3 regions of the Pseudomonas sp. LBUM1640 genome follow, and region 2 is predicted to be linked to each of the others. Evidence: predicted binding sites of a transcription regulator. Region 2 holds the regulator's gene; each other region holds the start of a gene.
The links. Region 2 encodes FliA, which starts transcription of late flagellar genes. Its sites were predicted from a motif close to CTAAAGTTTNNNNNNNNNNNGCCGNTAA; they were not measured.
Positions count from the first base shown of each region.

Region 1 (3,278 bases), 1.7 Mb from region 2:
GATGGTCAGGAATTGCCCCGCTGCGTGCACGTTGGTTTCGGTCTGGCCAAACATCAGCAGCACGGGCTTGAGGTTCCACAGCAACAACCCGGCGACCAAGGCCATCAGCCAGGCAAGCCAAAGCCCGGCCTGGGTCAGGCGGGTGGCGCCTTCAATGTCGCCTGCGCCATGACGAATGGCCACGAGGGTGCCGACGGCGGCAATCACGCCGATGCAGAAAATCGCCACGAACGAATAGCTCGCTGCACCCAAACCACCACCGGCGAGGGCTTCGGGGCTCAGGCGGGCCATCATCAGGGTGTCGGTCAGCACCATCAACATGTGCGCCAACTGTGAGGCAATCAACGGCCCCGACAGCCGCAGAATGGCCCAGAGTTCAGTACGCACCGGATGCTGCATGATCATCACGCTCAAAAGTCAGAGGGTTGGGGAAGGTTGGATTCTCGGCGCTCCTGAGGCATTGCACAAAAGGATAAAAGCGATCGTTCGCATGATTAAAACTCATGGTAGGGTTTGGCATTGCTCTGTAGGAGGTTATCTATGCCACGTCGTCTCCCGCCGCTTTATGCCTTGCGCGCATTTGAGGCGGCTTCGCGGCACAACTCTTTCACCCGGGCTGCCGAGGAGCTGTCGATCACGCAAAGTGCCGTCAGCCGGCATATCCGCACGCTTGAAGAACATTTTGCCTGCCGCCTGTTCCAGCGCAGCGGCCGCAACCTGCAACTCACCGAGGCGGCGCGGCTGCTACTGCCCGGCGTGCGCGAGGGTTTCGCTGCGCTTGAGCGCGCCTGCCATACCCTGAATGCCGAAGACGACATCCTGCGCATGAAAGCACCGTCCACCTTGACCATGCGCTGGTTGCTGGCGCGGCTTAGTCGCTTCCGGGCCTTGCAGCCGGGTAATGAGGTGCAACTGACCAGCGCGTGGATGAGCGTGGATGAAGTGGACTTCAACCAGGAGCCGTTCGATTGCGCGGTGTTGTTGAGTTATGGGCATTTTCCGGCGGACTGGGAAGCCTGCTACCTGTTCCCCGAACTGCTGATCCCGGTGGGCGCACCGAACCTGCTGGAGGATGGCCCTTGGGACGTAACGCGCCTGGCGTGCGCTGAACTGCTGCACCCCACGCCCGACCGCCGCGACTGGCGCAATTGGCTGGAGCGCATGGGGCTGTCGAATCAGGTCTCGCTCAAGGGCGGACAGGTGTTCGACACTTTGGAGCTGGGCATGATCGCCGCCGCGCGGGGTTACGGCGTGTCCATGGGCGACCTGCTGATGGTGGCCGAAGACGTGGCGCAGGGGCGATTGAGCTTGCCGTGGCCGACTGCGGTGGCGAGTAGGGAAAATTACTACTTGGTGTGGCCGAAAACCCGCCCCGGTGGTGAGCGTTTGCGGCGGTTGGCGGAGTTTCTTCAAGGTGAAGTCAAGGCCATGGAATTGCCTCAGGTCGAGCGTCTCGACTGAAGTGTTACAGACCTTTTGTGCAATCGTTTGCGAGATACCCCTGTGAAGCGCTCAAGTATTGCTCGCGCCCGCCGAAGAAGGTGTGTTGGAACTTTCGTGCCCCAACGTTTCCCACTAGATAATTTGCCGAGCAGCGCTATGAGATCAGGATGATCCTGGCCTCGGCCAGGAGCTGTCATGTCTCAACCTCGCGCTCGGATAGCCTCACAGTTAGGCCTCGCACTCGCTGTGATTCTGGCTGTTGTCATCAGCGGCAGTACGGTTTTCGCCTTGCGTTCCCTCGACTCCGCCAACCTCGAGACCCGCGAGGAACACTTGGCCAGTGAGGCGCGCTTGCTCGCCGACCAACTCAACACCTTCCACAGCACCTTGCGCGAAAGTACCCAGCGTTTGAGCGGGCTGTTTGAAAAACGCTTCGGCGCCGGCTTGAGTGTGCGTGGTGAGCAGCAGGTCACGGTGGCGGGCGTACAGACGCCGAGCCTGTTCCTGGGCAGCAACCTGTTGAACAACAATTTCGCTGAGGTCGATGAATTCAAGGACACCTCCGGCGGTGTGGCCACCGTATTCGTGCGCAGTGGCGAAGACTTCATTCGCGTCAGTACTTCGCTTACCAAACAAGACGGCAGCCGCGCTATTGGTACGGCTCTGGACCACCAGCATCCGGCTTATCAACGGCTGCTCGGTGGGCAAAGTTATGTTGGCCGTGCTGTGCTGTTCGACCGCTCTTACATGACCCAGTACACACCCGTGCGCGATGCTGCCGGCAAGGTGATTGCGGTGCTGTTTGTCGGTTTTGACTACACCGACGCGCAGAAGGCCCAATTCGACAACCTCAAGCGCTTCCGTATCGGCCAGACCGGTTCCCTGGCCTTGTTGGACGAACAGAAACACTGGCTGGTGCCACCGGCTGGCGTGCAAGCGCTGGACCAGGCGATTGCGGTGATGCTCGACCTGGCCAAGAACCCAGGCAAAGGCCGCTTCTGGAGCGACAAGAACGAAGATTTCTACAGCGTTTCGGTACCGTTCGAAGGCGGCCCGTGGGCGGTGGTGGCGAGCATGCCGAAGTCCGAAATCCGCGCGGTCACCTGGGCGGTGGGCATTCGCCTGGTGATCGGCAGCGTGCTGGCGATGTTGCTGGCGGTAGGCGCGGCCGTTTGGCTGCTGCGCAGCAAGTTGCAGCCGCTCAGTGATTTGGTGCGCCAAGCCCAAGCGCTCGGCGCGGGCGATTTGAGCGCGCGCCTCAACGTGTCCAGCCATGACGAAATCGGTCAACTGGCGGGCAGCTTCAACCAGATGGGTGAAGCGCTGTCGACCATGGTCTCGCATATCCGCAAGGCCGCCGAAGAGGTCAACAGCCGTGCCCAGGCGTTGTCAGGTTTGTCGGGCGGTGCCTATGAAGGCATGGAACAGCAGTCCGGCGAGATCACCAGCATGGCCGGCGCGGTGGAAGAATTCAGCGCCACCTCGCTGAACATCGCCGACAACATGGGCAACACCGAGCGCCTCGCCCAGGAAAACGCCCAGCAGACCCGTATCGGTCGCACCTCGATGCAAGAGGCGTCGTCGTCGCTGGAGCATATCGCGGCGGCACTGAACAGCACGGCCACCGTGATCAACACCTTGGGGCAGCGCTCCCAGGAAATCGGCGGGATCGTCGGCGTGATCACCTCGATTGCCGAGCAGACCAATTTGCTGGCGCTCAACGCTGCCATCGAAGCCGCCCGCGCCGGTGAACAGGGCCGCGGTTTTGCCGTGGTCGCCGATGAAGTGCGCAACCTGGCCTCGCGCACGCGCCAGGCTACTGACGAAATCTCCGG
Region 1 covers NZ_CP166816.1:6,683,014-6,686,291, reverse strand. Annotated here, with positions in the region: gene ACA065_RS29865 (NorM family multidrug efflux MATE transporter) at 1-405, opposite strand, end outside; gene ACA065_RS29860 (LysR substrate-binding domain-containing protein) at 541-1,461, shown strand; gene ACA065_RS29855 (methyl-accepting chemotaxis protein) at 1,639-3,278, shown strand, end outside.
Region 1: a site for FliA is predicted at 1,512-1,539, ahead of ACA065_RS29855 (methyl-accepting chemotaxis protein). Genes of this name have one in related genera too.

Region 2 (3,278 bases):
AGCGACCCCAGTCAACGCTCAGAGCCTGAGCTTCGGTGGCCATGCCATTGACCAAGGGCGTTGCGTTTTCCACCAGGTCCATGGTGCGGTTGGCCGCCGCCTCAGTCAGCCTGACCACGTAGGACAGGCGTTCGGTGGCATCGGTGATTTGCGAAATTTCTTCGGCCTGGGGCATATGCGGGTCAATCTGGAAATTGACGATCGCACTGTGCAGCTCGCGTGTGAGCTTGCCCACTTCCTGGTACAGGCCGCGGTCACGGGTCTGGTTGAGCTCATGGATTAACTGCACCGCGTCGCCGAACTGGCCTTTTTCAAGGCTTTCGACCAACTGGTGAGCATGCTTTTTCAGGGTCGATTCAAAATCGGCCTGCGATGATTCTTTATGCTCCATAGCTCCCCCGTGGCAGCATCAATGACCGATGCGTTCGAAGATTTTTTCGATCTTCTCTTTCAAGGCCAGTGCAGTGAATGGCTTGACCACGTAACCGTTAACCCCAGCTTGGGCGGCTTCGATGATCTGTTCACGCTTGGCTTCGGCGGTCACCATCAACACAGGCAAGCTGCGCAGCTTTTCATCGGCGCGCACGTGACGCAGCAAATCGATGCCGGTCATGCCCGGCATGTTCCAGTCGGTTACCAGAAAGTCGATGCTCCCGCTGTTGAGGATCGGAATCGCCGTAATGCCGTCATCCGCCTCGACCGTGTTGGTGAACCCAAGGTCACGCAACAGGTTTTTTATGATCCGCCGCATCGTTGAGAAGTCATCAACGATGAGGATTTTCATGTTCTTGTCCAATTCGACCTCCAAGCAGTCTTAAACGCGCCCAGCACCTGGACGCGCCATTTCAATCAACAGGCGTTACACAAAAAGGACTGCCCAGGGCACCACGGTACGAACCCGCGAAGGCGTGAAGCCTTCGCGGTAGCGTCTGCAGTGTCCCCACACTGCCTGTCAGCGCGCGCGCCACTCTCCCAATCGCCCCCGCAAGCGGGCTGCGCACTGGCTGTGCAACTGGCTGACACGTGATTCGCTGACCCCCAGGACCTCACCGATTTCCTTGAGGTTCAGCTCTTCGTCGTAGTACAGCGCCAACACCAGCCGTTCACGCTCCGGCAAATTGGCAATCGCTTCCGCCAACGCACTCTGGAAACGTTCATCTTCCAGATCGCGCGACGGCTCGAGATGTGCACTCGCGCCGTCCTCGTGCAGCCCTTCGTGTTCGCCGTCCTGCAACAGGTCGTCGAAACTGAACAGGCGGCTGCCCAAGGTATCGTTCAAAATCCCGTAGTAATCGTCGAGACTCAATTGGAGTTCGGCCGCAACTTCATGATCTTTAGCGTCACGACCGGTTTTTGCTTCAATTGCGCGAATTGCGTCACTGACCATTCGCGTGTTGCGGTGTACCGAACGCGGCGCCCAATCCCCTTTACGCACCTCATCGAGCATCGCGCCACGAATGCGGATACCCGCATACGTCTCGAAACTCGCACCTTTGCTCGCGTCGTATTTGGTCGACACTTCGAGCAAACCGATCATGCCGGCCTGGATCAGGTCTTCGACCTGCACGCTGGCTGGCAGGCGTGCCAGCAGGTGGTAGGCAATGCGCTTGACCAGGGGCGCGTAGCGCTCGATCAATTCGCCTTGGCTGTCACGTGCCGACTTTTTGTAAAGGTTGTAGCCGCTGGATGTCATAGCACCGGTCCTGCGCTCGTCTGATGCACCAATCGCTCGACGAAAAACTCCAGATGCCCCCGAGGGTTGGCAGGCAACGGCCAAGTATCGACCTTCTGGGCAATAGCCTTGAACGCCAGTGCGCATTTCGAACGAGGGAACGCTTCGTAGACTGCACGCTGCTTTTGCACAGCCTTGCGTACGCACTCGTCATAGGGAACTGCGCCAACGTATTGTAAGGCGACATCGAGGAAGCGATCCGTGACCTTGGTCAACTTGGCGAACAGGTTTCGCCCTTCCTGCGGGCTTTGGGCCATGTTGGCCAGCACGCGGAAGCGGTTCATGCCGTAGTCACGGTTAAGCAGTTTGATCAGCGCGTACGCGTCGGTGATCGAGGTGGGTTCGTCGCAGACCACCAGCAGCACTTCTTGCGCTGCGCGTACGAAGCTGACCACGGACTCGCCGATGCCGGCGGCGGTGTCGATCACCAGCACGTCGAGGTTGTCGCCGATATCGCTGAAGGCCTGGATCAGGCCGGCATGCTGCGCCGGGCTCAGGTGCACCATGCTCTGGGTGCCCGAGGCGGCCGGCACGATGCGAATGCCACCGGGGCCTTGCAGCAGCACATCGCGCAGCTCGCAGCGGCCTTCAATCACATCGGCAAGGGTGTGTTTGGGTGTCAGCCCCAGCAAAACGTCGACGTTCGCCAGGCCCAGGTCAGCATCCAGCAGCATGACGCGACGGCCAAGCTCTGCCAGGGCCAGGGACAAATTCACTGACACGTTAGTTTTTCCGACGCCACCTTTGCCGCCGGTCACCGCGATCACCTGTACGGGATGCATGCTGCCCATTTTATTTCTTTACCTTGTCTTGCTTAGACGCAGGCTACATGGCTTGGCCGCGTGAATCGCTTGCAGACCATCGATGTAGATACATTTCACGGCGCTCATCCTGCCCTCACCCCACCCGTTTTGCGGGGTTGTGGTAAAGGTCGGCGAACATATCGGCCATCGCTTCCTCGCTAGGCTCTTCTTGCATTTGCACGCTGACAGCACGGCTGACCAACTGATGACGGCGCGGCAGATGGAGATCATCCGGGATCCGCGGCCCGTCGGTCAGGTAGGCGACCGGTAATTCATGACTGATGGCCAGGCTCAGCACTTCGCCCAGGCTCGCGGTTTCGTCGAGCTTGGTGAGGATGCAACCGGCCAGGCCACAACGCTTGTAGCTGTGGTAGGCAGCGGTAAGAACCTGTTTCTGGCTGGTGGTTGCAAGCACCAGGTAATTTTTTGACTTGATGCCACGCCCGGCCAGGCTTTCCAGCTGCATGCGCAACGCCGGGTCACTGGCTTGCAGGCCGGCAGTATCGATCAACACCACGCGTTTGCGCAGCAGTGGGTCGAGGGCATTGGCCAGGGACTGGCCCGGGTCGACGTGAGTCACCGTCACATTGAGGATGCGGCCCAGGGTCTTGAGCTGCTCCTGGGCGCCAATGCGGTAGCTGTCCATGCTCACCAGCGCGATATTCTGCGCGCCGTACTTGAGCACATAACGCGCCGCCAACTTAGCCAACGTGGTGGTTTTGCCCATGCCGGCAGGGCCGACC
Region 2 covers NZ_CP166816.1:4,948,814-4,952,091, forward strand. Annotated here, with positions in the region: gene ACA065_RS21705 (protein phosphatase CheZ) at 1-391, opposite strand, end outside; gene ACA065_RS21710 (chemotaxis response regulator CheY) at 410-784, opposite strand; gene fliA (RNA polymerase sigma factor FliA) at 953-1,693, opposite strand; gene fleN (flagellar synthesis regulator FleN) at 1,690-2,523, opposite strand; gene flhF (flagellar biosynthesis GTPase FlhF) at 2,630-3,278, opposite strand, start outside.

Region 3 (3,278 bases), 170 kb from region 2:
TGGAGGCTGCGGCGGGGAAGATAGCTGAGTTTCTGAGCGCCTGTTAGGGCCTCATCGCAGGCAAGCCAGCTCCCACATTTTGATGTGTGAATACAGTCAAATGTGGGAGCGGGCTCGCCCGCGATAGCGGTTTACCGGTTAAAACGCTCCACCAGCGAATACTGGGTATTCGCGGTATGGGTCAGCTCTTCACTCAACTGCGCCGAGTTCATCGCCTGTTCCGAGGTCTGATCCGCCAACAGCGCAATCGTGCTGATGTTACGGCTGATCTCTTCCGCCACCGCGCTTTGCTCTTCGGTGGCAGCGGCGATCTGGGTGGTCATGTCGGTGATATTGGCCACCGCTTCACTGATGCCCACCAACGCCTGATCCGCCTCCATCACCCGCGCCACACCTTCTTCGGCCTGGCGATGCCCGGCGTCCATGGTTTGCACGGCAGCGGCTGCCGTGTGCTGCAGCTTGGCGATCAAGGCATGAATCTGCCCGGTGGACTCAGCGGTGCGCTGCGCCAGTTGACGGACCTCGTCAGCCACCACCGCAAAACCACGGCCCATCTCACCGGCACGGGCCGCTTCGATGGCGGCGTTCAAGGCCAGCAGGTTGGTCTGGTCGGCAATGCCCTTGATTACATCAACCACGCCGCCGATTTCATCACTGTCCTTGGCCAGTTGGGTGACGGTCACACCGGTTTCACCCACGGCGATCGACAGCCGCTGAATTGCCTCGCGGGTTTCCCCGGCGATGTCGCGGCCGCGACCGGTCAGGCGATTGGCCTCCTGAGTGGCATCAGCCGTACGCTGCACGTGGCTGGCGACTTCTTGAGTCGTCGCCGCCATCTGGTTGACCGCAGTGGCCACCTGCTCGGTTTCCACGCGCTGGCGCTCCAGGCCGCTGGAACTGTTGTGCGCCAGGGTATTGGACTGCGCCGCCTGGTCGTTGAGGTGCTCGGCCGTATCCTGCAAGCGCGTAAGGCAGGTCTTCAGACGCGCTTCCTGGCTGAGGATCGACATCTCCAGCCGCGCTTGTGCACCACGGCTGTCGGTGTACATCTGCGCGATCAACGGGTCGGACGTGGTCTGCTCCGCCAGGCGCAGCAGACGCTTGAGGCCGCGCTGCTGCCAGCTCAGGCCCAGCAAGCCCAACGGCACAGACAACCCCGCCGCCAAGGCAAAGCCCCAGTGGGAGTTGAGTGACGCACCAATCATGAAGCTGAGCTGGCTGACCAGGATAAACGGCAGCCAGTCCTGCAACACCGGCAGCCACTTGTCCCGCTGAGGAACGGCCGACTTGCCCTGGTTGATGCGTTGATAGAGCGCTTCGGCCCGGCGGATCTGCTCGGCGGTGGGCTTGATGCGCACCGATTCATAGCCGACCACCTGGTTGCCATCGAAGACCGGCGTCACATAGGCGTTAACCCAATAGTGATCGCCCGTCTTGCAGCGGTTCTTAACGATGCCCATCCATGGCAAGCCTTGTTTGAGCGTGGACCACATGTGTGCGAACACGGCCGACGGCACATCCGGGTGACGCACCAGGTTGTGCGGGGCACGGATCAGCTCGTCGCGGGTGAACCCACTGATTTCGACAAAAGCGTCGTTGCAGTAGGTGATCACGCCTTTGGCGTCTGTGGTGGAGATCAACCGTTGCTGAGCGGGAAAGGTACGTTCGCGCTGGGTAACGGGTTGGTTATTACGCATGGTTGTTCAATCCGCAAGGCTTTCAGGGGGTATCGGCAGAAGGCGGGAGTTGTTGAGAAAATTCTTTTGCCTCTCCTGCAAATCGGGGGCGTTCAGGAAGTGGCTTAGGTCGGTTGTGCTCCGCGCGAGCAGCTATAAAGAACGCTGAAAAGAGAGGGATTGATACATTCGACACGGGGTCGAATTACGTAAAAGCGCAATTACCGGCTAAGGTTGAATATGCGATCTGTCGAACCTATGGATGGCGCGAAAACGATTGTTGGATACAGGAGCGGCGCGCCTGTAATACGGGATAATCGCCCAGAAATACTCAGGTCATAGGAAAAAAATGAAATAATTGAAGGGGCGAAGTGTCTGTTTTTCGACAGGTTCAGCGCGCTGAACATTAAGCATCGATAGCATCAAAAAAAGGTGGGTACTTGCCTCCCTTGGGGCCTGGCGCCGATAGTTTGACGCTGTTTAGTGCGAGCCTGCTTTTTAACGGGCGGGTGTGTTGGGCCCATTGAACTAAAAGTGCCCATGTCGATCGTACTGTAATCTTGGGGCTCTCATTGGATAATGGACTGGCAAGTGATTCGCAAATTTTTCATTTCTGCTTACCCTTGTGTGGGTCTGCGCGGTGATCCTCGTGACGCGGTTCTTCAGTTGATCAGCCTGGTGCCACCCAGTTTGCCGCCTGATCCGTGATCATTAGCCTCCGCCGTTGCTGTGAGTACCCTTCAAGCGCCTCCTTTAGTGGTGCAAAACCACGCGACAGCCTATTAAAATGCGATACCCGGAAGTGCCTGAGTTTGGCCAGGCAAGCAGCCTTTTTCAGAGTTTCATGGCTCCGCTCTTCTCTGGTATAGTTTTGGGCTGAAGCAGATTCAGGTGCAGCATTAGAACATTGGACGATGGGGCTTACAGGGATGCCCGGCTACTTAGGACGAATGAGGACCACCAGGCCCTCTTCGTGGTGAAACGTTATCGCCATTTATGAGTGTTTTATATGGATGTAAATTTGATCCCTGTGATTTTATCTGGCGGCGTGGGCAGCAGGCTCTGGCCTGTCTCCCGGGAAGCGCATCCGAAGCCATTCATGACATTACCGGATGGGCAGAATCTGATTCAGAAGACGTTCGTGCGGGCAGCGAAACTGCGCGGTGTCACTGAGGTAGTAACGGTTACCAACCGCGAGCACCTTTTCAAAACTGAAGACGAATATAGCCTCGTTAATACCCAAGGCCACTCTCAGATTTACATCCTTGAGCCCTTTGGAAGGAACACCACTGCCGCCATTGCTCTTGCCGCTCTTCAGTTGCGAGAGAAGTATGGTGATCAAACGCATATGCTGGTGCTTGCCGCCGATCATATGATTAAGGATGACGCAGCGTTTGCAGAAGCTGTTGCCCGCGCCACTCACCTGTCTTCGCAAGGTTGGCTTGTCACTTTCGGCATTCGGCCGCAGTACCCGGAAACCGGCTTCGGTTATATTGAGGCTCGTGTCAACACGCCGGTAGACGGTGGTTTCAAAGTCGAAAATTACGTCGAGAAACCAGACCTGGAAACCGCTGAGTCATATATCGCCGCCGGGAATTATTT
Region 3 covers NZ_CP166816.1:5,119,810-5,123,087, reverse strand. Annotated here, with positions in the region: gene ACA065_RS22515 (alpha/beta family hydrolase) at 1-47, shown strand, start outside; gene ACA065_RS22510 (methyl-accepting chemotaxis protein) at 132-1,697, opposite strand; gene ACA065_RS22505 (mannose-1-phosphate guanylyltransferase/mannose-6-phosphate isomerase) at 2,686-3,278, shown strand, end outside.
Region 3: a site for FliA is predicted at 1,727-1,754, ahead of ACA065_RS22510 (methyl-accepting chemotaxis protein). Genes of this name have one in related genera too.